DNA from 3 places in the Peribacillus sp. NJ11 genome. Region 2 is predicted to be linked to each of the others. Evidence: riboswitches for the same ligand, from Rfam matches in the RefSeq annotation. Region 2 holds a riboswitch; each other region holds the start of a gene.
What was found. Region 2 has a riboswitch for cobalamin ahead of QUF86_RS00250 (ribonucleoside-diphosphate reductase subunit alpha). Riboswitches for the same ligand answer to the same signal wherever they lie in the genome.
Positions count from the first base shown of each region.

Region 1: another riboswitch for cobalamin. It lies ahead of QUF86_RS21160 ((2Fe-2S) ferredoxin domain-containing protein); the one in region 2 lies ahead of QUF86_RS00250 (ribonucleoside-diphosphate reductase subunit alpha).
Region 3: another riboswitch for cobalamin. It lies ahead of nikA (nickel ABC transporter substrate-binding protein); the one in region 2 lies ahead of QUF86_RS00250 (ribonucleoside-diphosphate reductase subunit alpha).

Region 1 covers NZ_JAUCFO010000001.1:4,309,415-4,319,626, reverse strand. Annotated here, with positions in the region: gene QUF86_RS21205 (acyl-CoA dehydrogenase family protein) at 1-408, shown strand, start outside; gene QUF86_RS21200 (class I adenylate-forming enzyme family protein) at 436-2,010, shown strand; gene QUF86_RS21195 (alanine/glycine:cation symporter family protein) at 2,478-3,905, shown strand; gene QUF86_RS21190 (YozQ family protein) at 4,138-4,359, shown strand; gene QUF86_RS21185 (energy-coupling factor ABC transporter ATP-binding protein) at 4,462-5,307, opposite strand; gene cbiQ (cobalt ECF transporter T component CbiQ) at 5,326-6,102, opposite strand; gene QUF86_RS21175 (energy-coupling factor ABC transporter substrate-binding protein) at 6,089-6,400, opposite strand; gene QUF86_RS21170 (energy-coupling factor ABC transporter permease) at 6,402-7,145, opposite strand; gene QUF86_RS21165 (hypothetical protein) at 7,179-7,337, opposite strand; cobalamin riboswitch at 7,321-7,516, opposite strand; cobalamin riboswitch at 7,722-7,910, shown strand; gene QUF86_RS21160 ((2Fe-2S) ferredoxin domain-containing protein) at 8,060-8,428, shown strand; gene cobJ (precorrin-3B C(17)-methyltransferase) at 8,443-10,098, shown strand; gene QUF86_RS21150 (sirohydrochlorin chelatase) at 10,117-10,212, shown strand, end outside.
Region 2 covers NZ_JAUCFO010000001.1:46,116-56,327, forward strand. Annotated here, with positions in the region: gene QUF86_RS00235 (SulP family inorganic anion transporter) at 1-1,331, shown strand, start outside; gene QUF86_RS00240 (hypothetical protein) at 1,417-1,551, shown strand; gene QUF86_RS00245 (manganese-dependent inorganic pyrophosphatase) at 1,663-2,592, opposite strand; cobalamin riboswitch at 2,886-3,065, shown strand; gene QUF86_RS00250 (ribonucleoside-diphosphate reductase subunit alpha) at 3,206-5,503, shown strand; gene QUF86_RS00255 (ribonucleotide-diphosphate reductase subunit beta) at 5,549-6,601, shown strand; gene QUF86_RS00260 (flavodoxin domain-containing protein) at 6,591-7,010, shown strand; gene QUF86_RS00265 (cold-shock protein) at 7,354-7,551, opposite strand; gene QUF86_RS00270 (hypothetical protein) at 7,750-8,241, opposite strand; gene QUF86_RS00275 (GNAT family N-acetyltransferase) at 8,436-8,834, shown strand; gene modB (molybdate ABC transporter permease subunit) at 8,796-9,449, opposite strand; gene spx (transcriptional regulator Spx) at 9,696-10,091, shown strand; gene QUF86_RS00290 (HAMP domain-containing sensor histidine kinase) at 10,159-10,212, opposite strand, start outside.
Region 3 covers NZ_JAUCFO010000001.1:4,435,012-4,445,223, forward strand. Annotated here, with positions in the region: gene QUF86_RS21715 (beta-propeller fold lactonase family protein) at 148-1,410, shown strand; partial or broken gene QUF86_RS21720 (ATP-binding cassette domain-containing protein) at 2,010-2,486, opposite strand; gene QUF86_RS21725 (hypothetical protein) at 2,564-2,758, opposite strand; gene QUF86_RS21730 (hypothetical protein) at 2,688-2,909, opposite strand; gene nikC (nickel transporter permease) at 2,929-3,759, opposite strand; gene nikB (nickel ABC transporter permease) at 3,762-4,700, opposite strand; gene nikA (nickel ABC transporter substrate-binding protein) at 4,738-6,369, opposite strand; cobalamin riboswitch at 6,524-6,712, opposite strand; gene QUF86_RS21750 (aspartyl-phosphate phosphatase Spo0E family protein) at 7,304-7,471, shown strand; partial or broken gene QUF86_RS21755 (2-hydroxyacid dehydrogenase) at 7,971-8,952, opposite strand; gene QUF86_RS21760 (MFS transporter) at 8,977-10,212, opposite strand, start outside.

The DNA.
Region 1 (10,212 bases), 4.3 Mb from region 2:
CATGCGGCCGGCTTCATCGGGATGGCTCAACACCTCCTCAATTTATCTATTGAACATGCTAAAAAGCGAGTCCAATTCGGCCGGACTATCGGTGACTTCCAGGCAATTCAGCATATGCTCGCAGAAATGGCGACGGAAATCTACGCGGCAAAGTGCATGGTCTATGATGTGGTTGAAAAAATCGATCAAGGAGAAGAGGATCGGGCCGGCACCTCCATGGCTAAACTGTTTGCTTCAGAAGTAAATAGCCGTGTGGCCGATAAGGCTATCCAAATCTTTGGCTCTAAAGGCTTGGTAAAAGGGCATCCGGTAGAAAAAATGTACAGGAGTGCACGAATGTATCGGATATTAAGCGGAACCTCAGAAATTCAAAAAAATACAATTGCCAAAGCATTATTAAAAGGGTAAAACCTTTATCGAGGGAGGAAATGATCTATGCTGAATAAGTTGACATTTCAGTCACTGTTGAATCAAGGAATGAAACGATTTGGAGAACTGCCGGCCATTACCTTGTTGCCAAACGGAGAAACGATAACTTACGAAGAGTTATGGAGAAAAACAGAACTTATCTCTTCTTATTTACTTCGCTTGGGTGCCGGAAGGGGTGTCCGCATAGCGTCTATCATCCCAAACAGTTTGGAAAGTGTGATGTTTGGTTTGGCTATCCAGCAATGTGGAGCTACCCTAGTGCCATTAAGTGAAAAACTGGGGAAACGAGAAATAAAATTCATTTTAAAGGAAGCAAAACCAGAAGTGGTCATAATAGCTACGCAGACACACTTTGACACCTTATTTGAGTATTTAGAAGAAATGAAGAAGGATGGTGTCCATATCATTGGGCTTCCTGGATTTAATATTAATTATCCGGAGGAGTTTGAACAGTTTCAATGGCCCGGTGAAATAAAAAATATGGACTTGCCATTAGCTGAAGCAAAAGACATTGCCCTTCTGTCATACACAGGCGGGACGACGGGTACACCCAAAGGCGTCATGCATTCCCAGAAAGGACTCGGCGCCGCCATACTTTCTGCGGCTATCGAAGACCCGCTAGATGACCGAGACCGGGTATTGCTAAGTACGCCAATTGTGCATTCTGCCGGTTCATTACTTTGGAGATCCCTTGTTTCGGGCGTCCATGTTTATGTGATGGGCTCATTTGACGCTGCAGCATTCATACAGGCGATAAAGGAACATAAAATTACGACGACATTCATGGTACCGACAATGTTATACAGACTCCTTGATCAGACAAAGAAGATGGAATATGATATGAGCTCCATGCGCAATATCTTCTATGGCGCGTCACCAATTTCACAAAAGCGCCTTAAAGAAGCTTTTGAAGTATTCGGGCCTATCATGCGCCAGCAATACGGCATGACAGAGTGTAATATTGTCATTACAAGATTATCGAAAAGCGCTCATTTATGGGCTTATCATAACAATTCGGAAATTTTGAAGAGCTGTGGAAAACCGTGCATTTTTACCGAAGTTCGACTGATTGATAAAGATGGAAATGATGTAAAACCATCCGAGTTTGGAGAAATTATCGTAAAATCACCAGCAATGATGGTAGGCTATTATCAAAGACCTGATCTTACTCAGGAATACATCCGTGATGGTTGGTTCTACACTGGTGATATTGGTAAATGGGATGAAAGCGGTTACCTTTATATTGTAGATAGGAAGAAAGATATGATCATTACAGGCGGGATGAATGTATATTCTTCAGAAGTGGAACGAGTGGTGAACCAGCACCCTTCTGTTGCATTAAGTGCTTGCATAGGCGTTCCCCATCCAGATTGGGGAGAAGTAGTTTGTGTCGTGGTAACACTGCGAGAAGGATTGACCTGTACTAGTGAGGAATTAATTGATTTCTGCAAACAAAGAACCTCTAAGTATATGGTTCCTAAAATAGCCTATTTTATTGATAAGTTTCCATTAACGCCGATTGGAAAAATTGATAAGAAAGAATTAAGAAAGGTGTTTGCACAAGGTATTCTAACCATCTAGGAGAGGTAGAACAAGGATATCATAAAAGACCTAATTTCAACATTGAGACCTACAGCAAACTAGAATATAAGAGAGAGCAGATGAATGCAAATATAAGCCTCGCACGTTAACCTGGAACCGGGACGTGTGAGGCTTTTATGCACTATATCTAAGGTGTTTTTTGAATATTAAGGATAACAATGGAATTTAATTAACGATGTAGTGAATGTTAAATATAGTGAGTCAGAAAGATTATTATTATTAGAGAATGATATTGAAATATTATATTTTTTCGATTGATTCCACCAAATCATGAATGAAAAAAAATGTGAGTTAGGATATAATATATTATTGTATTGGAGATTCATTCTGGAATTTCCTTTTTTTATGGGCTTCATTTGTTTATCTCCCTGATGAATCGGGAAATAAATTATAGTTGTATATGTTTTTGAAATAATATTTAGAGTTAAGTAGAGGGGTTTGTTTTAATGGAGATGTTAGAAAAATTTATTAGTGAGACAAATGATGTGTTATGGTCTTCCATATTGATCATCATGTTGATTGGATTGGGTCTTTATTTTTCCGTCCGCACGAAGTTTGTCCAATTCCGAATGGTAGGGGAAATGTTCAGGCTATTGGGCGAAGGGGCCACAGCTGATAAAAAAGGTGTGACATCGTTTCAGGCATTTTGCATAAGCACGGCATCACGGGTAGGAACGGGTAACCTTGCAGGTGTCGCCATCGCAATCACGATGGGAGGTCCAGGAGCAGTTTTCTGGATGTGGTTAATAGCACTGATCGGAGCTGCTTCGGCTTTTATTGAAAGTACACTTGCTCAAATCTATAAGGTCAAGGATGGGGATGCATTCCGTGGCGGTCCTGCCTATTATATGGAAAAAGCATTGAATGCCCGTTGGATGGGGATCACGTTCGCTGTGTTGATTTCGCTTACATTTGGACTTGCTTTCAATTCGGTACAAGCCAATACGATTACAAGCGCATTCAACGAATCATTTGGAATTGAAAAGTGGGTTACGGCAATCATCCTGGCTATCGTAACGGCTGTCATCATTTTTGGCGGGATAAAAATGATTGCAAAGGTATCTGAAGTCATCGTTCCCATCATGGCAGGAGCCTATGTGATAGTGGCGTTGATCATCATCATCATGAATATTACCGAGTTACCGAGTGTCTTTGCTTTGATCTTTGAAAGTGCATTCGATGGAATAAAAGAAGTGGCTGGCGGAGTACTGGGAGCAGCCATGATGCAGGGAATCAAGCGCGGCTTGTTTTCAAACGAAGCCGGGATGGGTAGTGCACCTAATGCTGGCGCGACAGCTGATGTCAGTCATCCTGTCAAACAAGGTCTCATTCAGTCTCTAGGTGTTTTTGTCGATACGCTCATCATTTGCAGTTCGACTGCCTTCATCATTTTGTTTTCAGGTCTTTATACATCGAAGGAAACGGATGGAATCGTCCTTACCCAGAATGCCCTTGGAACCGCATTGGGATCTTGGGCTGGTATTTTCCTTGCCATCATTGTACTGTTATTCGCCTTTAGTTCCATTGTGGGTAACTATTATTATGGGGAGTCGAACATCGGCTTCATCAATGAAAATAAGGTTTGGTTAAACATCTATCGTATCGCAGTTGTAGGGATGGTGATATTCGGTTCGCTTGCCTCACTGAAATTTGTTTGGGGACTGGCTGACTTGCTGATGGCCCTTATGGCCATTATCAACCTGATAGCCATAGCATTACTAGGGAAGATTGCATTTGCTGCACTGGCGGATTATCAAAAGCAAAAGAAATGTGGGAAAAATCCTGTCTTCCATGTGAACAATATTAAAGGTTTGAAGAATGTGGAATGTTGGGGTGACCCAAACGATAATATGGATGTGAAGAAGGAGGCCTAACCTCTTATTAAGCTTACATGTAAAATCCTTGAAAAGGGATTTTGCTTGTAAGTTTTTTTTGTGAAATCAATTGATTGAAAATAAGTAGAGTCAGCCTTTTTTCCTCCTTTTTTTATCATTATTGAATATTGCTTTGTTTTTTACACAAAATACCTTTGTCTCTATTACTGCTGTCAATCGATTACTGCTGTCAATCGATGATTGGACAAATTGAAAACTGGGAGTGAAAACAATGGATAGCAAGCAATCAAAAAATGAATCTTCAGAAATCGCAGGAAGAACATATGATGCCAGTGACTATAAACGGGAAGATACTTTATCTTCTGGATTGGCCACAACCCACGAACAAGTTTCGGATACTTATGCGGAAGGCGAGATAAAAGCTGTCATTGATGATGTAAACGGAAAGGATATCGAGATTAAAAAAGAAGGATCTGAGGAAGAAAGGAAATGACTTGTTTATTGGTTAGGGTCAAGAATTTCCGGCTGATATTTTAAGGATACAACGATTTAATCCCCTAGCTTTTTGAATGATGAAACAAGCTAGGGATTTTAATTAATAAATTTTTTCTGTCTCGATTTTTTGAAGCAACTCTTCCTTCGTTCTTGGGACAAGTTCCTTTTCTCCGGGTATTCTTGATTGAAGAAGGGCTTGAAACATTTCAAAAACCCACGGCTTCTCGAGATGAGCCTTCATCAAAATGTCTTCATCATGAAAAACGGATACAGGGTCCCCTTGGTATATGACCTTTCCATCGTTCATGACAACGACTTCATCAGCCCATTGATAGGCTAAATTAACATCATGAGTTGATAGAATTATCGTTTTGTCTGGGTGGTGGATACTGTCCAACAGAGCCATGATCTGTCTGGAGAAATAAGGATCCAATCCAGCGGTAGGCTCGTCCAAGAGCCAGACATCGGGTTCCATGGCTAGTACCCCGGCAATGGCGACACGTTTTTTTTGCCCTAAGCTCAAAAAATGGGTAGGTTTGTCTTTCATTTCCGTTACTTCCGTTTGATCCATCGCCCATTGCACTTTCTCCTGGACTACATTTCTATCCCATCCTAAATTCATCGGTCCAAACGATATATCCTGTTGAACATTAGCGGAAAAAAGCTGGGAGTCGGGATCTTGAAAAACGATTCCGACTTGTTTTCGTAATGATAATAATGCTTTACGGTCATATTTCATTTTCTTGCCTTTAAATCTGATTGTTCCTGATGTTGGTTGTAAAAGACCATTTAAATGGAGGAATAGAGTCGATTTGCCGGCTCCATTATTGCCTAATAATGCAATCTTTTTACCTTGTTGAATCAGTAGTGAAAGATCTTTTATCGCGAACGTCCCATCTGCATATTGATGCGTGAGGCCCTCTATATTAAAGATATGCTCTTCCATTTTTGAATTGCCTCCAATTTACATATATCCATAAATAAGGATTAAACTTCCTAGTATTACAATGGCGATTAGCCAATTGCGTGAGGAAAAGGTGTAAGTATCCTCGATATAAGAAAGGTTATCCTGATATCCTCTTGCGTTCATGGCCATCGTCAATTGCCCAGAGCGCTGGAATACTCCCAAAAATAATGATGAGGTTAGTAACCCGAGAGATCGAATGCCTTGCCTTACCGAACCATATCCCAGTCGTGAAGCTTGTGCTAGGTGGATGGCCAAAGCTGTATCTAAAAAAATAAAGATGAAGCGATAGGTCAATTCTATTAGATCGATCAATAAGGAAGGCACTTTAAGTTTTCGCAGTACGGATAGAATGACGGTAATGGGTGTAGTCAAGGTTAAGAAATATAAACAGCTTATACTGCTAAATACGACAGTGATCAAATTGATCACTGTACCAATGCTGCCATCGCTGATGAAAATTTGCCAATTTCCGACTTTCCAGGACCACCAAATATTCGGCATCGAAGTAAATGTACTGGAGATAGAAAAAAGGATGGTAAGTGTGCCTGATAATAGAAAGAATCCTGGTAATAAGAGTAATTTCAGATAATACGAAAGCGGGATTTTTGCCACAAAAAGGATTAAAGCGCTCATCACCATAAAAGTGATGAGCGAAACGGCCAAATCCCTTACCGTTAACGAAAACAGCATAAGGGAGAGTGCAAAAATCATCTTTTCCAACGGATGTACATCCTTTAGCCCATTGAAATAGGCATATTTATCAATGAGTAACATGTTTCGATTTTTCGTTCATTTCTTGTTTGGTTTGTTTTTTCCTTTGTCTCATTACGCCAATGAAGTATCCAATGAAACCAGCTCCGATTGCAGCTTGCAGCGCAAATAATAAGCTCTCGGTTTCTGCACCTGGCGGCTCCCAAATACTATTGAACCAAGGCTTGTATTCCGGCTGGATTTTAGTGATGGCTTCTTCAGCTTCGCCGTCGGCACCGCCAAATTCCGTTCCTTGCTGGGTGATTAACGGTATGGTGGCAAGAATGACGACCAGGAAAAGCAGCAATAAACTTTTTTTCATGTTAACGGGCCTCCTTAGATAAAACTCGCAGCAATTTCAATTCGCCTAGATTGTATTTTTTTAGGAAATTCATCACAACCACTGTCAATAATCCCTCGCTGATTGCCAAGGGAATTTGGGTCAGGGCAAATATTCCTGCAAATTTATTGAATGAGGCCATGAATCCACCTACCTCGGATGGAAAAGCAAGTGCAAGTTGAACGGAAGTTACCACATAGGTTCCTAAATCGCCAAAAGCAGCTGCCAAGAAAACGGCCAGCGAAAAAGACCACCCCAATTTAGTTGCGCCCTTGAAGACAAAGTAAGCAATGAAAGGTCCGCATACAGCCATGGAAAATGCATTGGCCCCTAATGTCGTCAATCCACCGTGAGCCAGTAGAACAGCTTGAAATAATAGAACGATGGAGCCTAAGACACTCATGGCCAATGGCCCGAATAATATGGAACCTAAACCAACTCCGGTAGGGTGTGAAGAACTTCCAGTAACGGAAGGAATCTTCAAGGCAGATAATATGAATACGAATGCACCCGATAGACCGAGCATCATTTTTGTTTCTGGGTTTTCCCTTACTTTGGACCTAATGGACCGGTAACCCAAGATTAAAAATGGAAGGGTCACGGCCCACCAAAATATGGCCCATTCAATTGGTAAAAAGCCCTCCATGATATGCATGGCCATCGCACGTTTTGGGACAAGAAGCAGTAAAATGACAAAATAAAGAATTTTCCAATTGACTCTTTTCATTCTTTCTCCTTTCAACACCTTTAATTTTTCTGATCAAAACTTTAGAAGAAAAGCGGCGCCCAACATAAAAAGCACTTCTCTCAAAAGAAAGAAGTGCGTAATGAACAGGAATTTTGCAGCATAAACCAATATGGGCCATTCTGCCTGATCCGCACACCCATCCTCGTAGGTTGAAACAGTTTCACGCTTCATGGCAGGTCTCCTGGCTTAGGTTCATTGTCCCGTTACATCCTTCCCATCTCATTTGACAGTGGATTAATGTTAACGTAATAGGACTTCCCTTTACAGTGGCGGGACCGCTCCGGACTTTCACCGGCTTCCCTTTTAAGCTGAATTCCGAGAAATTCAACACCATAAAACTTATGTAATTATTTCGAAAATTCTCGTATAGTGTACCATAAAGAAATAATTCCAGCTACACTCTCTTTTTTTTTTTTTTTGACTAAGAATGCAGAGAGGAAAGGCTTATGGCTGGATTTACACTATTAAACTTTTCTAAACAGTCGGAATAAACTATTGAATTTTGCTAAAGTTGTTATATGATAGATAAGGTTAGCTATAATTGTATAATAAAACCAAATATTTCATTTTAAAAGTGCTCTTGTGTGAATTTCCAAGGGATAATAGGGAAATCGGTGAAAATCCGATGCAGCCCCCGCTACTGTAAACGCTGATGAATTGTCGATAACCACTGGCTTAAAGCCGGGAAGGGACAAAGTAAAATGAAGCGTAAGCCAGGAAACCTGCTTTTGAAATTGTATGATACTTTTCGGAGGGAAAGGTAGAAGGACTATGACGATTTTGGGAGATTCAGCATATTTGCGGAGGGCTCCTCATTCATATAGTTTTTTAAACCTTGACTCTTATGTTAAGGTTTTTTATTTTGCCTTTTCCCTGAACTCAGGAGGAAGAAGATGACTACTTGGAACTTGAAGGGTACAAATACGCATTTGTTGATTTGCAATGGAAGCAGTTGCATGAAAAAGGGCGGGGAAGAAGTAACTCAAGCGATTCGCGATGAAATTACTTCAAAGGGACTGGATTTGAAAATTCATACAACAAGGACACGCTGTAACGGAAGATGTAAGGATGCCTGCGTTGTGATTGCCTATCCCCAAGGGAAATGGTATAGAGTGGATACGCCTGATTTCGGTCGGGAGATTGTCAGCAATATCGAAGATGGGGAATATGTTCCACAGATGATCTACCAATTCAGTGATGGGGAAATGACGCCTAATCCGGATTTTCCTGCTCATACGGGTATTTCAAAGAACAAATCGTAAAAGGAGATGTCTTAATGAGTACAAACGGTAAATTATTCGTCGTGGGCTTTGGACCAGGGAATTTTGAACACATTACCAAACGTGCTGTCGAAGCCCTTCAAGAAAGTGACTACATCATTGGTTATAAAACTTATGTTGAACTCATTCAGGGACTGCTTACAGATCAAACGATCATTAGTACGGGGATGACTGAAGAGGTATCACGTGCTCAGGAAGCAGTAAAACAAGCGGAGTTGGGAAAAAAAGTGGCTGTCATTTCCAGTGGGGATGCCGGAGTGTACGGGATGGCAGGGTTGGTTTATGAAGTATTGATTGAAAAAGGTTGGAAAGAAGAAACTGGAGTGGGCATTGAAGTCATTCCTGGTATTTCTGCAATCAACTCTTGTGCGTCTTTACTTGGGGCACCAGTCATGCACGATTCGTGTACGATCAGCCTCAGTGATCATTTAACTCCTTGGGACCTAATCGCTAAAAGGGTGGAAGCAGCTGCAATGGCTGATTTTGTCATTGCGCTTTATAATCCGCGCAGCGGCAGGCGGACTAGGCAAATTGTTGAAACACAGAAAATTCTCCTTCGCTACCGTTCGCCAGATACACCTGTCGGGTTGGTGAAAAGTGCTTATCGCGATCGGCAGGATATTGTCATAACCAATTTGAAAGATATGTTGAATCACGATATTGGAATGTTGACCACCGTCATTATCGGTAATTCATCCACTTTTTTATACGATGACAAAATAATCACACCAAGAGGCTATCAGAGGAAATATACATTGAATTCGGAAAAGCAAACATTGAAGCCGCATCAGCGTCTGCAAAAAGAAGCGGAACCGTGGGCATTAGATCAAGAAGCCGATTCCATGCAAGAAACCTCTACGAAGTCTGCTGGAGGAGTTGGATTACTTACAAAAGCTCCAGAAAAGAAGTCCACTTCTTTTGAAATGGCAATGGAAGCCTTGTCAAGAGTGAAGGGTCAAACCGTTCAGCAATCCATTAAGCCGATTGTCCAGCAAAAAATGGAGTCGGTATTCGAACTTGCCGTAAGTCCAGGTGTGGCGAATAAACAATTCACTCCCAAACAAATGATGACACTTGCGGAAGTTGTCGGGGAAAAGGGAACGATGGAATACACGCCAAATCATAAGATCGTTTTAAAGATCCCGACAACGGACCCGGAAGTCATTACGGGGAAATTGCAATCAGCAAACTTTCTATTATCGCCGATTGGAGATGTACTGACGTTAAAAGCCTGTGATTTCTGTGATGGTGAAAAAGCGGAATCCATACCATATGCGGATGAAATACACCGGGTGCTTGGCGGAATGAAAATGCCTAAGGAACTGAACATCGGATTTAATGGGTGTGGAATGGCTTGTTATAGTGCCGTGATGGATGACATCGGGATTGTCTTCCGAAAAGGGAAGTTCGACTTATTTCTTGGAGCTAAACCGGTTGGAAGAACGGCCCATCCAGGTCAGCCGGTAGCTGAAGGCATTGAACCGGAACGGCTTGTTGAATTGATTACGGACATTGTCGGGGAGTATAAGCAAAATGCCCATCCAAATGAGCGGCTTTTTAAATACTTCAAACGTTCAAAAAAGATACAGAATTTTTCTTATCAGGACATTGCTCCCAAAATAAACATAGAGCCTGCGCCTTGTGAAGACTAATCAAGAGGGGGAAAGTAAATGAAAGCAGTTTTGTTTGTAGGACACGGAAGCCGCCTGGCTTCGGGAAACGAAGAAGTCGTTCATTTTATTAAAAATATGATTCCGGCAATGGAT
Region 2 (10,212 bases):
CAATGGTTGGTCTATATGCCTCATTCTGCATTGCCATCGTCATCTCTTTTGTCGGCGGAAGGCCGGGAATGATATCGGCTGCCACTGGAGCAATGGCACTCGTCATGGTCGATCTTGTTAAAGATTACGGCTTGAACTATTTACTTGCTGCAACAATATTGACTGGATTGCTCCAAATTTTACTAGGGGTTTTCAAAATCGGGAAATTAATGAAGTTCATCCCAAAGCCAGTCATGACTGGTTTTGTGAATTCTTTAGCCATCTTGATTTTCACGGCACAGCTCACCCACTTCGTCGGCGAAACATGGATCATGTATGTTATGACAGCCGTTTCATTAGCTATTATTTATCTTTTTCCGCTGATCTCGAAAGTCATTCCTTCACCACTTGTCGCCATCATATTCATGACGATCGTTGCAGTTACTACGGGGGCTACGGTACGGACTGTTGGGGATATGGGGCAATTGACCGAAGCACTTCCGATGTTCATGCTTCCAGACATCCCTTTGACCTTCGAAACTTTGGCGATCATTTTCCCATATTCCATTGCCCTGGCGTTTGTGGGGTTGCTTGAATCGTTATTGACAGCTCAAATAGTCGATGGGATGACTGACACGGACAGTAATAAAAATAAGGAAGCCAAAGGCCAAGGGATTGCTAATATCATCGCCGGATGTTTTGGCGGCATGGCAGGATGTGCAATGATCGGTCAATCCGGTATCAATATTAAATCAGGAGGAAGGGGCCGGCTCTCCACTTTTGTAGCTGGCGCATTCCTTATGGTATTAATCGTGGTACTGAATGACGTCCTTATTAAAATACCGATGGCTGCACTTGTAGCAGTCATGATCATGGTTTCAATCGGGACATTTGACTGGTCTTCCCTAAAGAGGCTCAATAAGGCTCCAAGGACGGATGCAGCCGTGATGATCGTGACGGTCCTCATTGTCCTATATACGCATGACTTATCAAAAGGGGTATTTGCTGGAGTGCTCTTGAGCATGATTTTCTTCTCAGCCAAAATTTCTAAAGTGGCTGTTGAGAAAACGGAAGACATCCAAGCTAAGAAAATCACTTATCGTATCAGCGGACAAATATTTTTCGCTTCGGTCCAGGACTTTGTTTCGAAGTTCAATTTCAAGGAAAAAGCCGATGTAATCATCATCGATTTTTCCCACTCTAAAATATGGGATGCTTCTGCAGTCGGTGCTGTTGATACGGTTGTCCTAAAATATCAGCTACAAGGTACACCTGTCCAGGTGCAAGGCCTCGATGAGGAAAGTTCGTTATTGCTAGAAAAACTCGCCACATCAGAAAGTAAAATATCTTGAAGTAGTAAAACTCTGCTGAATAGAAACTTTTCAAACCGACAAAATAGATAACATGAAATATTTCCTTTTGAAAGGAGCGAAAAGCATGACATCCGAGCAGGATTATACGGCAGCAAATCTGTCACCAGATTTATTGAATGAACTGAAAAGCTTTGAAAGCAAACTTGGCGAGGAAGCCAATAAAGAACTGATTGTCATCGCCTATGAAAAAGAAAAGTAAACTTTGAATTAAGAAAAAAGACTCAAACACCTTTAAATGGATGGTTGAGTCTTTTTTTGCATGTACAGAAAAAGGATGCACACGTTTTTAATGAGCACCCCTTTCCCTATATTATTTACTGAATACGCCCGTTAAGACCGGCACGATTTGTTTTTTACGCGATACAACGCCCTCTAAGACGGCGATGTTATTGTTTAATGAAACGTCATATGCTTTTTCCACTGCATTGGCTGCTTTACCAAGAGCCAAGGCAACAGAATCATTGGTCAGGATATCCGTTACTACGAATAGGAATAAATCCAATTCCTTCACAGCGATGACCTCTTCAATGGCTGCTTCTAGTTCGGCCTGCTTAGCAAGGACTTCGTTCGGATCAACAGCATTGACCTGGGCTATCTCCACTTTAGCCATGCCCATGGAGAATTCTTTTGCATCAAGAGTGATAAGCTGGGCAATCGTTTTGTCGCTCAAGTCAGCTCCCGCCTTCAACATTTCCAAACCATATGTTTCAGCGTTGACTCCCGCAATATCAGCCAGTTCCATAGCTGCTGCAACGTCTTGCTCCGTGCAGGTCGGCGATTTGAACAATAAAGAATCCGAAATGATGGCAGACAGCATAAGACCTGCGATCGCTTTAGGGATTTCAACGCCGTTTTCTTTATAGATTTTATTTAAAATGGTTGCCGTACAGCCAACTGGTTCCGCACGGTAATATAAAGGATCGCTTGTTTCAAAGTTAGCGATGCGGTGATGGTCGATAACTTCCAACACACGTACTTGGTCAATATCTTCAGCACTTTGCTGGCGTTCATTGTGATCGACCAGGATCACGCCATCAGCTTCCCCTGCCACCTTTTCCACAAGACGAGGAGCTTCGAATTTGAAGTGGTCCAACGCATATTGAGTTTCACCATTCACTTCACCCAGACGAACTGGTTCAGCGTTGATACCTAACTGCTTTTTCAGATCTGCATAAGCGATTGCTGAACAGATTGTGTCTGTATCCGGGTTTTTATGTCCAAAAACTAATACTTTTTCCAAGATTTTATCTCCTTTTTCATAAATATTTTTCCGCGAATCCCCTTATCGCAATTAAGGAGAGCCACCTTTACTATACACTTTATTTTAACACAAAATCCCCTAAATTCAGTGCTTGAATTACCCATTCCCCAATAAAATCTTTCATTCTTTCACCCTCTACCTTCGCTTTGTCAATAGATAAGGGTTGGTTTTTCTCAAATATATTAGTTGAATTATCATCGTATATGGCTTACGATAATATAAGCAGAAATACTAGATATTGATTACACAAACAACACTAATAACTATATATAGAATTTTTTGTAATCCAAGGTGCCAGCGATGGCTGAAAAGGGAATCCGGTGCGAACCCGGAACTGTCCCCGCAACTGTAAATGTGACGAAATGAGAAACCACTGTATAGCTCTCTATACGGGAAGGACTCAAAGTAGGATGATCATGAGTCAGGAGACCTGCCTTGAATTTTTCACGTTTCTTATTCTTCGGGGATTGAGATGATGAAACGATAGCATAATGGCTATTTTTTCATGGCTCTTTTATTCTATCGTTTGATCCGCTCAATTTATTGGGCGGTTTTTTTTTATTTTAGCGGAAGTTTACAAGGAGGATTATTAATGACTCAAACATATAACTCTACCATAAGTGAAAATGACACCGACACGAATTCCATCCAGCTTGAGATGTTATCGAAGGAATTCGAAGGCCGTCTCGATATGGAAAAGTTCAAAAAGCGTTTTACAAAATGGCTTGATCGCAAAAGTGACTCAACCGAAGAACAGGCATCAAAGAAACTGATTCAGCTCGCTCTTGAAAGTGTCGATATCGATGCTCCCGATTGGACGTTCGTTGCTGCAGCAGAACTGTTGAATGCGATGTATAGGGATGCACAAGCCAATCGAGGTTATGAAGGCATGAGTTATGGCCCATTCTATGAACTGATCACGGAACTCTCCCAACTTTCAGAAGGCCAGCGTTACCCCATCTATAAATCAGAACTGCTCTCTTCTTATACGAAAGCGGAAATTGAGGAATTGGGTTCGGTGATCGACCCGGAAAAGGATAAATTATTTTCTTACATAGGCATCTACTTATTAAACGATCGCTACCTAGCCCGCCCAAAAAAGGACAAGGTCTACGAACTGCCCCAAGAGCGCTTCATGATCATCGCGATGGAAATCATGCGATTGGAAAAAACGGAGCACCGCCTGCAACTTATCAAAGAAGCTTACTGGGCAATGTCCAACCTTTATATGACTGTTGCGACACCTACACTCTCCAATGCAGGAAAAACGCATGGACAGTTAAGCTCTTGCTTTATCGACGCAATTGAAGATTCCATTGATGGTATCTACCTATCTAACTACGATGCCGCAAAAGTATCAAAATTCGGCGGCGGTGTCGGTCTTTACGTTGGTAAGATCCGGTCGCTTGGTTCCGATATCCGTGGTTTCTCTGGAAATAGTTCCGGCACGACTCCTTGGATTCGACTATTCAACCAGACAGCTGTCAGTGTCGATCAATTGGGGCAACGTAAAGGTGCCATCGCGATTTACTTGGATGCCTGGCATAAAGATATCATGAGCTTTCTTGATTTGAAGACGCAAAACGGGGATGACAGATTAAAAGCCCATGATATTTTTACGGGTGTATGCATTCCTGATTTATTCATGGAGGCTGTACGTGACAGAAAAGAATGGTATCTTTTCGATCCGCATACCGTCAAGCAAACCCTTGGATTCTCACTTGAAGACCTTTACGACGAGAAGAAAGGCGAAGGAAGCTTCAGGAATCATTATGCACTTGCTGTCGAGGCCGCAGAAAATGGTACGCTTCCAAACTATAGCTTTGAAAAGATCAATGCGATGGACATCATGAAAAGCATTATGATTTCTCAATTAGAAGAAGGCGTACCATACATGTTCTACCGCGATGAAGTGAACCGGAAGAATCCAAATAAACATAAAGGTATGATTTATTGTTCTAACCTTTGCACCGAGATTGCCCAAAACTTAAGCCCTTCGACGATCACGGATGAATACGAAACAGAAGATGGAGATGTCGTTGTTGTTCGTAAAAGCGGCGATTTCGTTGTCTGCAACCTTTCATCCATTAACTTGCCCCGTGCGGTGAGCAGCGATGTTTTGGAAAGGTTGATTCCCATTCAGATCCGGATGCTGGATAACGTAATCGATGTGAATAATCTTCCGGTCAAGCAAGCATCCATCTCGAACAAACGGTACCGGGCAATTGGTTTAGGAACGTTTGGATGGCATCATTTACTTGCCACACAGAATATTTATTGGGAATCGGATGAGGCTGTTGAATATGCCGATGCATTATACGAAAAGATCGCTTACTTAACGATCAAGGCATCCAATGAATTGGCTATGGAAAAAGGATCGTACCCATATTTCGAAGGATCGGATTGGCATACAGGGGAATATTTCGAACTGCGTGACTATACGGATCAAAAATGGATGGATTTAAAAGCAAACGTCCAGGAACACGGGACCCGTAATGGATATTTAATGGCCATTGCCCCCAATTCATCGACCGCCAAGATCGGTAATTCCACGGATGGGATCGATCCTTTGTATGAAATTGAATTTTACGAAGAAAAGAAAAACTTTAAATTCAAGGTGACCGCACCAGGCTTGACGCCAAATACGTATGAATATTATAAAAAGACCCGATTTAATTTGGATCAACTGGAAAGCATCAGGCAAAATGCTGCCCGCCAACGCCATATTGACCAAGCAATCAGCTTTAATCTGTATGTACACAACACAATCAAAGCCAAGGTCCTATTGGATATACATTTATCGGCTTGGGAATCCGGGTTGAAATCAACATATTATGTTCGTTCAACTTCTTCCGAATATGACAATGCCTGCGAAAGCTGTTCAAGTTAACGACGACCATAACCCAGTAATCTACTCTTAAAGGAGTTTTCACGAATGACAAATCATATCAAAAAGATCCGGATGCTGGAACCAACGCATCCAACTAAAGCGACAGGTGTTTTCAAAGGAGAAGCCTCAGGCTTTCTCCTTTGGAACGATATTCAGTATGAAAAATTCTATGATACCTATACTCAGCTCATCAATAACTTTTGGAAACCATCGAGCGTAAACATGATTCAGGATAAAAAGCAGTGGGGCGAATTGGACGAAGATATCCAGGACGCTTTTCTTGATATCCTTACGATGATTGCTGGAATGGACAGTCTACAAACGCCAACTTTAGTAGAAATCCTTCGGTACATCAAAGATCCGGCGGCAAAAGCTATCCTGGCCAATATGGCCCAGCAGGAATCCATCCATAATGAATCTTATTCCTATATCCTTGCTTCCCTGATCCCAGTAGGCAAGCAAAAACAGCTTTTCGACCGCATTAAAGAACATCCGGAAGTAATAAAGCGTAATCAACCGATCGTGGATGCCTATCAAACGTTCGTGGACGATCCAAGCCCCCAGCATTTATTCGAGGCACTGATCCATTCAACGAACCTCGAAGGGATTTATTTCTATTTGGCTTTCGCTTTCTATTATAATTTAGGACGCCAGAACCTTATGACCGGTTCGGCTACGATGATATCCTATATTCATCGCGATGAAATGGTCCATTTTGATTTCATTGGTATGCTCGTTCAAATCTTGATGTATGAATATCCTGAGTTAAATAATGAAGAAAACACGAAGTTCATTTATACAACGATTGAAAAAGCCGTCGAACTCGAAAAGGAATGGTCTGAATATATGCTTGAAGATATCCAAACCAAAGCCGATCTCGATTTGGAAGAATTCAATGAATACATCGAATATATCGCCAACAAACGGTTACGCATGCTAGGCCTTGAAAACTTGTATAAAGAATATAGCGAGAACCCGATGCCATGGATCAAAACGTTCGATGATGAATCCATCGGACTTACCAAAACCGATTTCTTCGAACAGAAGTCTAGGACATACAGTCAAGTAAATGCCAGCAATGGGTTCGATGAGCTATAAAGTTGCCATTGTCTATCATTCTGCCGGAGGCAATACAAAAGCGCTTGCTGAAGCCATCGCTTCCCTATTACCTAAATCTGAACTATATCGAATGAATGAATTCGATTTACGTACATTGCCGGATTACGATGCATTGATCGTTGGTACCTATACATGGGGAAACGGCGAGCTGCCTGCTAAATCAGCAGCACTTTATACAGAACTGGAGCAGCTGCCAATTGCTTCTCTTAAAACGGGAGTATTCGGAACTGGTGAAACCAACTACAATCATTTTTGTGGGGCGGTCGATCATTTCCGGGACATGTTATTTGCCAAGAGCCAGTTATTGGTGACATTGAAGATAGAACAAATGTATCAAGAATCGGACTTGTCCAGACTTCAAAAGTTCGCCTCGCTATTCCAGAACTGACTGAAAGGGGATATGCATTTTCGCATATCCCTTTCAGTTGTTTTTAAATAAACTTAGTTCCGTGTATCATAGCAAGGGTAAACATGAAGTATAATGAAGGAAAAAAGGAGATAAACATGTCTGATAATACTGCCTATCCTTTTTATGCTAGTGCTTGTCGTATTTGTTATATTCATTGTGTTTTACCTGACAGGGCATTTTAATCGTTCAAAACGGATCGAAGAAAAATTGGACAGAGTATTAAAGGAAATGGCCGAAAAAAAAGAAGCATGAACGTGGCTTCCCTTACAAGGAAAAAAATAAAAAGACTCCAGAATCGGAGTCTTTTTTTATATGCGTTCAATTATTTTTGAACGTTAGCTGCTTGTGGTCCACGAGCGCCTTGCTCGATTTCGAAAGAAACTTCTTGGCCTTCTTCAAGCGTTTTGAAGCCTTCGCCTTGGATAGCTGAGAAATGTACGAATACGTCGTCTTGGCCTTCAACTTCGATGAAACCGAAACCTTTTTCTGCGTTAAACCATTTTACTTTACCTTGTACCATGATAGTTCCTCCTGTGTTTGGAAAAATCCATTTTATTACTATTTTTGGTTCTGGATAATGTTTCAAGAGGAATCCTATAACAGTAAATCCTTCTATCAAACTTATTCCGAACAAAAATAATTACTCATATTATATCATGGGAAATCCAAAAAAAACAAGATTATCACAGTAATTCAACCGACAAATTATCCTAAAATTCTACATTTTCCGCTTCTTGCTTTGACGAAAGCCTTCGTCCAATAAGTAGCGTTCCGCCTCTACTGGACTCTCGAAACACTCCTCCAGATTCGAACCTGAATACACGTTCCAAAGTTGGTCTTCCCTTTCAAGTGAAAGCTCTTGCTTTTCACGGCCAATCCATGTTCCTTCCAACCTAGCGAACTCGTTTTCCTCTTCCTCGATTTCAACAGGAGGTTCAGAAAGATATTCCATGCTTTTTTTGATCAGTTCTTTTAATTCCGCTTCATTATAGTCACGTATATTGATGAACCCTTTACGGTCAGTATCTTTTTTTCTCATATGGCCGGCGTAAACGAATCCATTTCCATTGGGATGCAAATGCTGAACGACGATCTTTTTCTCCTGGACACTTTCTGGATAATGGAAATTCACGCGTCCCAATGAAACGTCTTTTCGCTGTAATTCCGGAAAAGTTTCAATGATGCTCAATTTTTCTTCAAATGTTAACAAATTTCTTCCTCATTTCATTAGTTCATATTGTTTGTCGATTATAACACAGACTGATAAGAAACAATAATCTCCCTCTTCCATTATAATGTAATGAAAGGGAGTGATTTGATTGATCATGAAAATTCGGGACTTGGACTCCGATTATGGCCGGCAGCTTTATAAACTTCAAAAAGCATCCTAAGGTGGAAGCGGATATGATCGGCTATGCCGATATCCCTCCATTATTGGAAACATATGAACATTTCATTCATTGTAATGAATCGTTCATCTGCTTTTTAAAGGGGGATTCCTTAGCAGGGGCAATATCGTATACAAAGGAAAATAGGCTAATGCGTATTTGCCGAATGGTCGTCCACCCCGATTATTTTCGGCAGGGTATTGCGGATGCCCTGTTGACTGCTCTTCAATTACAAGGTGGATGGGATACGATATCCGTATCGACCGGTAAAATGAACCTGCCTGCTCGGAAGCTTTATGAAAAAAACGGCTTCACCCATAAAGAAGACATAGAGGCCGCACCTCTCTTTTTCATAAGCAGCTTCGAGAAACAGCATTCATTTTATGTACGTCACGACAAAAAGCATAATGAATGAAATGACGATGATTACCGCAACCCATAGCCATGCCAATGTCATATTCCCGGAGTCCATGGCGATATAAATCGCGGTTGGTATGGTTTGTGTCTGTCCGGGAATGTTTCCGGCAAACATGAGTGTCGCCCCGAATTCCCCCAACGCACGTGCAGAACTCAATATGCCACCTGTGACGATGGATTTGACTGCCAATGGAAGGGATACAAACAGGAACAATCTCCATTCGCCGGCACCGTCAACCCTTGCTGCATTTTCAATTTCTTCATCAATACCCTCAAAACCTGTTTTAGCCGATTGGTACATAAGCGGAAAAGCCACCACAGTGGATGCAATGACCGCCGCCCACCACGTGAACATCAGGGACTGATCAAAAACCCTTTCAATGAATTGGCCTGGCATTCCATTATTCCCAAAAATCACGATCAATAAAAAACCTACGACAGAAGGAGGCAGGACAAGCGGCAATAAAAATGCTGTTTCCAACAGGACTCTTCCCCTGAATTGCTTTTTAGCCATCATACGCGCAAGGATAATCCCGAAAATGAAAACAAGGATACCCGCTAAACCTGCGACCTGTATCGATAGCCTGACAGGTGACCAAAAATCCCCTGTCATGATACTATCCGCTCATCCATCTTAATTATGAGCCTATGCTGGTGCTTGTTCGGCATTTTCACCGAATCGGTTTTTTTTTCATTAAAGGCAGATTGCATTTCATTTTCTCCCTTTCTTTTGAAATAACTTTTAAGTTTATTTTTCTTGACATCTTGCTGACACATAGAAACGTTAAAGTAAGAGTATCACAAATGTAAAAATAAATTCATTCCATAAACTTTAAAACTTTGAAGGAGTCGATTTTAAATGGTAACAATTTATACTACTCCAAGCAGTTTAGCCTGTCGTAAAGCAAAAGCTTGGCTTAAGAAAAATGAAATTTCATACAATGAACGCAACCTATATTCCCAACCTCTTTCTATAGAAGAAATAAAAGAGATTTTACGTAAAACGGAAGGCGGAACAGATGAAATCATCTCAACCCGTTCCAAAAAATTCAAAAGCCTGAATATCGATATAAATAATACACCACTTAATGATCTTTGCAAGCTTATTCAAGATAACCCTGATCTACTCCGCAGGCCGATCATTTTCGACCATAAGAACTTGCATGCTGGATATAATGAAGAAGAAATGGGACGCTTCCTTCCAAGGAAGGTCCGTCATGTACAATTATGGCGTGCAATCAGCCAATTGGCATAATTAGTTAGCATGTTACGTGCAGTTGCATAAAAGAAGGGTTGTCCATTAAAATCGGACAACCCTTTTTTTATATCTGATTCGCTTTCTCTATAATGATCGTGAAGGTGGTACCTTTTTCATT
Region 3 (10,212 bases), 4.4 Mb from region 2:
ATTTTAACAATTATCAAGAAAAATATTTAACGAGGTGAAGAAATGTTGAAAAAAATGAAGTTTATTATTGTATGGATTATCGCCTTACTATTTATGGCTATTCTACCAAATGTAATTGGTGCTTCTTCTACTTTAGGTAAAATCCCAGTGTCAGAGATAGGCTTTGACAGCCACATCACCAACAATTCCCTTGCCGTAAGTCCGGATGAGCAAATAGCGGTTGTCTCAGACAGCCGTGAACAATCCGTACTAGTCTACGATCTTACCAAGGGCAAGTTGCGCAAAAAGATCGGCGGCTTTGGTTCACCGAGAAATATTGTGTTTATTGATGGAGGCTCAGAATTTGTCGTCTCAGACAGCACGCTCGGTATGCTTCGTTTTTACAGAACAAAAAACTTCACCTTGAAAGATGAAGTCGCCGTTGGTCCAGGTGCATTCGGGACTGCTGTCAGCCCTGATGGAAAGACATTATATGTGAACAATCAAGCACACAGTTCCGTCACTGTCGTGGATTTGGAAACACGAAAACCGATGGCAGTCATTACCGGTTTCGCCCAACCAAGACAGGGCATTAAAGTCTCTCCAGATGGAAAATACATCTTTGTCACGAACTTTCAAGGAGATAAAGTAACCGTCGTTGAAGCCGCAACACAGAAAATCATTCGTGAAATATCAGGATTCTCTATGATTCGCGGAATCTCGATCACCGCTGATGGAAGTACATTGTATGCCGCGAACAGCGGACGTAACAGCATTTCTGCAGTTGATACCCTAGACGGCAATATAAAGAGTGAAATCAAAGTGGGGCGTGAACCATATGGTGCTGCTCTTTCGCCTGATAACAAGCTCCTTTTTGCAAGCAATAAAACTGACAATACGATCGACGTAATCAATATAGCTGATCACCGTGTAGTTAAAACAATTGACGGTTTCAACGAACCAAGACAAGCAATTGTCTTTAGCCACGACGGGGAACGGGCTTATGTATTAAATCGGGATCTCTCTATTGCGCGTGTGAATGTTAAAACCTTCTCCATCACGGATATAATTCAGGATGAGTCAAAAAAGTACAAGCTTAAAACGCTAAGATCAAACAAAGTAGGGAAATATTTAGCAGACCAAGATGGAATGACACTTTATTATTTCACAAAAGATGATTCTAGCGTCAGTAATTGCAAAGGTCAATGTAGTGAAATTTGGCCGACTTTCCATGCAGATAACATCATCACCACTAGAGGTTTCGATAAAAAAGAGTTTAAAACAATCATAAGAGATGACGGTCAAAAGCAAACAACGTATAAAGGGCATCCACTTTATTACTTTGTGAAAGATAAGCAGGCAGGTGATATAAATGGACAAGGCGTCAATAATGTCTGGTTTGTTTTAGGCAAAAAGGTTTTTGAGGAATAATTATTTAGTTTTGCACAAAATGATAGAAAACTCTAAAAAAAAACATTCATATAATGAACAGAAGAAAAAAAAGGTTTGTGTTTCACAAATAATGGTCCTAGGGTATAATAAATGTCACTTTTTTATTCTGGAATTTGCATAGCGCATATTTTCCGTAAAAAACTACCGAGAACCCCTTATACAAAAACTGATTTTTAATGAAGTACCGTTATACCAAATCGAATAAGCTGTTGCTGTTGAATAAAGATTGTTAATAATAGTTTCTTATTCTTGAATAAAAATCTAATAAATCAAAGCCACCTTCTAGGTGGCTTTGATTTATTAGAATAAGGTACAGGTTTATAATCTTCATTAAATCCCTACTTGATGGTGATAGGTTCTGCCGACAAAACACAGATATTATACGCTATCGCGTTTCTCACTATAGACCCCATTAAAGAATAAAACGGTTCTTAGTTTATTGATAATAGCCACGGAGAAGGGAATCCCATATAGATATCCCAGTAAAATAGATGGAATGGCTTTAAACCGGTGTTAAACCCCTGATTTTTCAGATATTTCATTACCAACCTAATTTCCACATCACAACCTATAACGTATCACAATATTCCCGGATATGTAGGCAACACAGAAGACAATAACTTTTTAGAAACAGGATGTTTTAATCGTTCAAGTTGTTCCATATCTTCCAACCATTCTACAACCTCACCCTTGTACATTACCGCTAGATGGTCTGCGATGTAATTGACAGCCTGTAAATCATGAGAAATAAAGAGATATGAAAGTTGAAACTCTTCTTTTAATTGTGCCAAAAACTTTAATATCTGTACTTGAACTAGAACATCTAGAGCACTTACAGCCTCATCAAGTATAATTAACTTTGGCTTTAAGGCAATCGCTCTTGCGATATTGATTCTTTGTAACTGCCCTCCACTGAACTGATATGGGTATTTATGAATATCTTCCTGGCATAACCCAACAATCTCCAAAAGCTTTCTTACTTTCTTTTTCACTTGAACAGACGAGAGCCTTTCGTAATTCCTTATCGGCTCAGCAATGATTTCCCCTATAGTTAGTCTAGGGTTAACAGCGCTATAACAATCTTAAAAAACAACTTGCAGATTTCGCCGTACCTCCTTTAATTCTTTTTCTTTTAAACAATAAAGACTCTTCCCCAGAATAATTTTGCCCAGATTGGGTTTTGCATAATCATTGCGATTTCACTGCCCCGTACTTTCTTTATGTCTTCAATGGAAACATTTAAAAGGTCTATATTATTAAACTTGATGCTCCCTTGCACCACCTTTGCCTTGTCTGGTAAAAGATTTAGCAAAGACATGCATGTCATCGTTTTCCCTGATCCACTTTCTCCGACAATGCCCAACACTTTCCCAGCCTCGAGTTAAAAAACTGACATCATTGACAGCCTGAGTCACTCCATACGGTGTCGATACAATAACCTTCAAATTTTCTACAGTTAGAATGGGGTGTTGTCCCATCTTCCATCCATCCTCCCTTCTATTCCTTTTTTAGGTCTAGAGCATCCCTCAAAGCTTCGCCAAACAAGTTAAAAGCAAACACAACGATGAAGATCATCAACCCAGGGTAAAGCATCAATGAAGGGGTTTCTCTAAAAAATGGCTTACTATCATTGATCATCATTCCCCACTCTGCCTCTGGCGGTTGTATGCCTAGACCAAGAAAAGAGAGTCCAGAAATTGCTAAAATAACTCCTCCGATGTCCATAAAGATTAATACAACAACTTGAGAAATGATGGCAGGTAAAATATGTTTGATGACAATGACTCTCATTGGTGTCCCACATATTTTGGCTGCTAAGACAAAGTTTTGCTCCTTTACACTAAGAACCATTCCTCGAATGACGCGTGCATAAAAAACCCATTGGACAAGCACCATCGCCAAGATCAGATTGCCAAGACTCGGTCCTAAAATTCCGATTAAAGCTAAGGACAGCAGAAAGCTTGGAAATGCCATGAGAATGTCACACATTCTCATGAAGAGATAATCAACTTTACCCCCTATAAAGCCTGCATAAATACCAAGTGGGATACTAATAATCATCATTAATCCCATGACAAGGAAAGCTGTTCCCAACGAGGTTCGTGTTCCATAGATTAATCGGGACAATATACATCTCCCTAAATGATCAGTCCCCAATGGAAACTGAGAGGAGGGCCCTTGCAGCTTCTGAACGATATCAATCAAGTTCGGATCATTAGGAGCCAAAAAAGGAGCAAAAAGAGCCAATACTGTCAGGAAGGAAATAATCATGATACTGATCATCATGAGCATATGTGTCATCAGCATTCTTTTCATGTTTTGCACCATTCTTATTTCTCTCCTTCCCAGCGTATACGGGGATCCAGGAAAGAATAAGTAAGATCCACAAGAAGATTGCAGAGCACAAAGATCACACCCATAAACAATACACACCCCTGAATCATTGGATAATCTTGATTTAAAATAGATGTGACAAATAACTGTCCCATGCCGGGCCAAGAAAAAATTGTTTCAACAATGACCGCTCCGCTTAGCATGTTCCCGAAGCTCATTCCAAGTCCAGTTATCACAGGTAATAAGGACATTTTTAAGACATGTCTGATAACGATTAGTCTTTGGCGTAACCCTCTCACTCTAGCATACACAACGAATGGCTCATTCAAATTTCCTAGCATACTAGCTCGAAGCAATCGCATATACGTCCCTATATAGGCAAAGGCCAATGTCAAGGAAGGAAGCACTAGATGCGCCAAGGTCCCCCTTCCCAATACAGGAAATAAATCTAACTTTACAGATAAAAAATAGATCAAAAGAAACCCAAACCAAAAGGTTGGCATAGAGACACTTACAAAGGCTGCTATTCTGCTAAACTGATCAACAAATTTCCCCTTGTAAATAGCAGAAATCATGCCTATAGGTAAACTAATAACAACAATTAAGATAAGCGAAGCAAATGTTAATTGAACTGTTGGGAAGAAATGTATCACAATTTCTTCCCATACGGAGTTATTGGACACGTAAGACATCCCTAAATCCAATTGCAACACTTTTCCCAGCCATCCAAAATACTGGACATATAAAGGCTTGTTTAAACCAAGCTCAACTCGAAGGGCTGCCACTGTCTCATTCGTAGGAGGAATATGTGACGCCCTTAAGTAAGCTACTGCCGGATCTCCAGGAATTAAGTGAAGCAAGATAAAAGTAATGAGCGAAACTCCGAATAATATTGGAATTAAACTTGTGAGACGTTTAAAAATAAACCAACTCATGTAGCACTCCTTAAGTTGTTTTTAAGTATCCCCTATTTCAATTAACATCAATTGAAGTTAAAGGGACCTCAGCTTCTTGAGGTAAAAAATCTACTCCACTAATGTTTTTTTGATACACCGCTATATTAGACTGATAAGATATCGGTAAATAAATGGCTTGTTCGTGCAATGTCGTTAATATATCTGAATACAGTATTTTTCTATCTTCCTCGTCAGTAGTTAATAATACCTTCTTAATTTTCTGGTCTATTTCTTTTTTTACTGGCAACCCTAATTGAGCGTTATAATCTGGACTACCATTTTCCGAATTAGTCGTCATAGAAGCTAAATAGGAATGTGGATCAAACGGTACTGACCATGTTGCTGTAAATAATAAATCAAACTTACCTTGAAATGCCGTTGTCCAAAAAGTATTAGTTTCCTGACTGGTCAACTTAACATCTATTCCCAGTTTTCTAAAATCACCTTGTGTAAATTCTGCGATTGACTTTTGGATGTTATCTGTACTATTAAACAGTAATTCCAATTGCAATTCTTTTCCGTCTTTTTCTCTAAATGGTTTCCCCTTCACTTGTTTCCATCCAGCTTCATCCAATAACATTATTGCTTTTTCTGCATCATATTCATATGGCTCTATATTAATTTTCGTGTAAGGCAAAATAGGTGGAAACAAAGTATCAGCCTTTTTTTCCATACCATAAAAGATCTTATCGATAACAGCTTGTTTATTAAAAGCATGTTGGAGAGCTAACCGAACTTTAAGATCTTTAGTCGCTTCTCTGTTTGAGTTAAGAAGCAGCGTTCTTGTAGCTGTAGGTTCTGACAATTTGGTTTCATATTGCCCTGAATTCTTCAAAAATTGGAATGAATCTTGGCTGATGACCCCGTTTCCAAATATAAAGTCGAGTTCCTTTTTCTCAAAAGCTAACACTCTTGACTCTCCATCAGTAATGACTTTAACAACCACCTTATCTACTTTAGGCTTAGTGCCCCAATAATGTTCGTTCCTTTTGAAAACAGCAAACTCATTTTTCTTATACTCGCTCAATACCCACGGTCCTGTGCCAATCTGAGACTTGAGTCCGTCCTTAAATGTGTTTTGGCTGTCAGGAAAAGCAGCTTCTCCTACAAATCTCAAAGGTCTGATGTAAGTTAGTTCTTGAAGAGTTGGATAATACGCGTTGTTCAAAATAAGTTTAATAGTATATTCATCTATTATTTTTGTACCTTTGATTTGGTTAATTAATCCCACCCATTCATGTTGTTTGCGATTATCTAAAATGGTATCAAAGTTTTTCTTGACGATTGAAGCATTAAATAGCGAACCATCGGAAAATTTAACATCTTTTCTTAGATGGAATACATATTCTTTTCCATCTTTCGATATATCCCAGCTCTCCGCAAGCCAAGGCTGAATTTCTCCACCTTTACCGTAATAAACAAGGGATTCATATACCATAGCCTGGGAAAAAAACTCATTTGGAAAATATGTGTGTGGATTTAAGTCACCTATATCCCCAGGCCATGAAAAAGTAACAACTTTTTGCTTTTCATTATCTGATGTATTTTCTTGATCTATTGTTGTGTTGCTGCAACCTGTAACTAAGATTGTGAATATTACTAGTAGTCCAACAAAAGAATGGAATAAATTAGACCGTTTTATAAACATGCTTTCTCACCTTCAATTATGGAATTTTAACTATTTGAAAAATCACGAAATACAAAAAAGCATTTCCAACCAGATTTAAAGGTCAGAAATGCTTATATATTAAGAACAAATTCGTCTTCTAGCACTCTAACACCTCCCTATCTCCCGTAGGTTAACAGCATTTCTAGAACAGGCAGGTCTTCTGACTTAGGTTCATCATCTCCATGCGTCTTCCCGGATATTATCCAGTGACTTTCTTGCATAGGACTCACCCTTACAGCGGCGGGACCGTGCCGGATTTTGCACCGGCTTCCCTTTTAAATATTCGCTATTAAACGAATATACCCATTCCAATAAAATATGAAATTTTCCCTCATCTTCAGTAAAATATAGAGCTTGTCCATCTTAAAATTATTAAGTCAAAACCTTTTGATGCTTCTTAACACTTTAATAGTTTCATCTCTAATTAATTTTTGATAAACTCAGCAACTAATCATTTCCATCCTAGCAATAAACGAAAAACAGTTAGTAAAAAAGAGAATAAATATCTATTCTTAAGCATTTAACAAATATTAAAAACTCTCCTATATTATACGGTTTTACGATTACAACTCTCTAAAAATGGATATTAATTATATGAAAATAAAATCAAAAGTTTACCTAATACAAATTATATTCCTTATCGCAAATTTATGCCATATCAAATTAAGATCCTGATGTTTTTTAACGGTTCGTTTTGTACGGAGGCAATAATCTTATACATACAGTTATTTGTAACGACATATATGAATGATAGTGTGTAGATTTTTCATTTTCAGATTTGTATTGCCTCCCTCCCGAATAAGCTATTTTTTATAAGTGAACACTCACTTTTCATTTGAAAGCAACCTAATTTAGGTAATAATAGATTCATAAAAAAAAAAGAAAGTACTTGAGGGATTCTACATTGGAGAGTATGGAAGAATTACATGAAAAAATTGAGATATTGAGGAAAGAATTAATAACTACGGGATTGATATATGGATTTACTTCCTCAAAAACATTACATAAAAGCCAGGAACTAGATAAACTGTTGAATTTACTTGGGCATGAAAAAGAATCAATTGGTTTAGAATATGTCTAAAATCCGGAATGAAACCTGATTTGATTTTTCTACTAATACTTCATGGGATCATTACAACTGCAGGAACTATTACCCCCGGAGTTATTTTGAAATTACTTTTAATAATCACTGTGCAGTTCATGCAGCATATTTCCTTTACTTAATCACCTCGTATTCTTTTCTTGGACTCTTGGACTTATTTTTTCTGTAAAATTTATTTAAATGATCATCCCTTCTTACCTAATGCTTCTTAGTTTAGTTTTCTACGTTTTATTTTGTTTATTGGAATTGTGCCGTGAACAAATTGTTTAGGGTCATTTTGATCACATTCTTTCTCCCCATTAAAAAGCATCCAAAATGAATGGATGCCTTTTTATCGAATTTTTCTTTTATGTCCTGCATTTAATAACAAACAATCTATCTCATCTAAGTTTATGAATGGTGTGAGTTTTCAAATATCAACGATTCATTTAAATTGTCATGGACAACCTAATATTTCTGCTGAGTTAATGAATTTTTACTATTTTAGTGACTGAAGTCCTTTCAATTCAGGGACAACATTGCTTATCTCCCTTCCAGTAACCGCTGCAACCAGGTTCTTCGCCGCAAGCATGGCCAAAAATCGTGTTTGATGAGTAGCTGAACCTATATGCGGCAGGGTAACCACGTTCGGCATGGCTAAAAGCGGATTGTCAGGCGATACGGGTTCCTGTTCAAATACATCCAAACCAGCTGCAAGGATTTCCTTAGTTCGCAGTGCTTCTATGAGGGCCTTTTCGTCCACCGTCTGACCGCGGGATGTATTGATAAAGATCGCAGATTTTTTCATCAGTGCGAATTGCTCCCGACCCATAAGATGCCTCGTTTCCGGAGTATAAGGGACCATTAAAAGAACGAAATCGGCTTCCCGTAAAAGGTGCTCTAAAGAGGAATAGGTTGTACTGAGCGTTTCCTCCACTTCGAATTTCCTTCGCCGATTATGATATAAAACTTCCATGTTAAAACCGAATTTTCCTCGTCTTGCAATAGATTCCCCAATCCTCCCCATACCGATGATGCCCAATGTTTTTCCATGAACATCAACGCCAAAGAGGGGTTCATCGCCTTTATTTCCCCACTTGCCATCCTTTACAAGCTTGTCCAGTTCCGTTATACGACGGGCTGCTGAGAGCATTAAGGCTAAAGCTAAATCGGCCACGGTTTCATCGAGAACATCAGGTGTATTTGTACCGATTATGCTTCTCTTTTTCATTGCCTCTAGATCAAAGTTGTTGTAGCCTACCGAGATATTGCTGACAGCCTTTAGACATGGTGCATGGTCCAGAAGTTCATCATCTATTTTTTCTCCGGTGATGAGCAGTCCCTCCGCATCGGAAATTTGCTTAAACAGCTGGCTTCTGGTAATGGGTTCAGCGCCGTTCCCATTTTTCATACTGGCAATACTTCGAAATATATGCCTCTACCTCGGCCGGTACTGGTCTTGCAATATACACTTTTGGCATCAATTTATGTCCTCCTCGGTTACACTATTCTTGAATAGGATGTTTTACAATAAACCAATAACAGATTGCGGCGCATCCGGCGATTAAACCGCCAGATATAAATGCAAGGGAGTAAGAGCCAGTAGCATCCACTATCATGCCTGCCACAACAGGGGAAAAGGCTCCTCCAAAATAACCGCCAAAATTCTGAATTGCACCTACAGAAGCAACCATAGAAGGAGGGGCAATGTCACCGGCAAGTGCCCACGCGCTGCCTGTAATGGCAGAAATAAAACAAAGAGCAAGGGTCAGTAATGTTAAGGTAATTGCGAGCCCTTTGACAAATGGAACTGCACATACAACAATTGCGGCCGAGATGGCACATATACTAATTAAGGCACGCTTTGCTTTAATAGGTGTAGTAATTTCCTTGTCAACCAATTTTTTAGTAAGATATCCTCCGAAAATATTGCCAAAGATTCCGCCAAGCCAAGGAATACCAGCATATATACCCATTTCTTTAAGTGAGACATGATGGACATCAAACAAATAAAGGGGAAGGAAGACAAGGAAAATATTCCAGATCCAAATGGTACAGAAGAAGCCCAGAATCATCCCCCACACGCTTCGATATTTAAATAACGAACCCCATTTTATGTTTGATGATTGAATGCCTTGCTCTACTCCACCACCTTCCGACTTAATGTATTCAAATTCCTCCTTGGAAAGTTTTTGGCTTTTTTCAGGATTTTTATAAAAAATAACAAAACCGATTGCGAAGATGATGCCGATCACACCCGTTATATAAAACAACGCTCTCCACCCAAAAGTCACCATAATGAAAACGAGAAGTGGCGGTGCAATGGCTGGTCCCCATTTGGACGAAGAATCCCAAATTCCAGTTGCCAAGCCTCGTTCCTTTTTAGGGAACCAATACGATGTGATCTTAGCCATCGTAGGAAAACACGGTGCTTCTCCCACTCCAAGTAAAATCCGTGCAGCAATAAATGAACTCATTTTATGAACGGCTCCCGTTAAAATGGTCGCACCACTCCACCAAATAAGCGCGATTGTATACACCTTTTTGGTCCCGAACCGATCGATCAGCCATCCGGAAGGAAGCTGCATTAATGCATAACTCCAAGAAAAAAAGGTTCCCAACAACCCGATTTCGGTCACGCTTAGTCCGAGTTCCTTCATCATTTCGGGAGCTGCAATGGAGAGGTTGGCCCGATCAAGATAGTTGATTATTCCCCCAATCAATAACCAGATGACAACTGT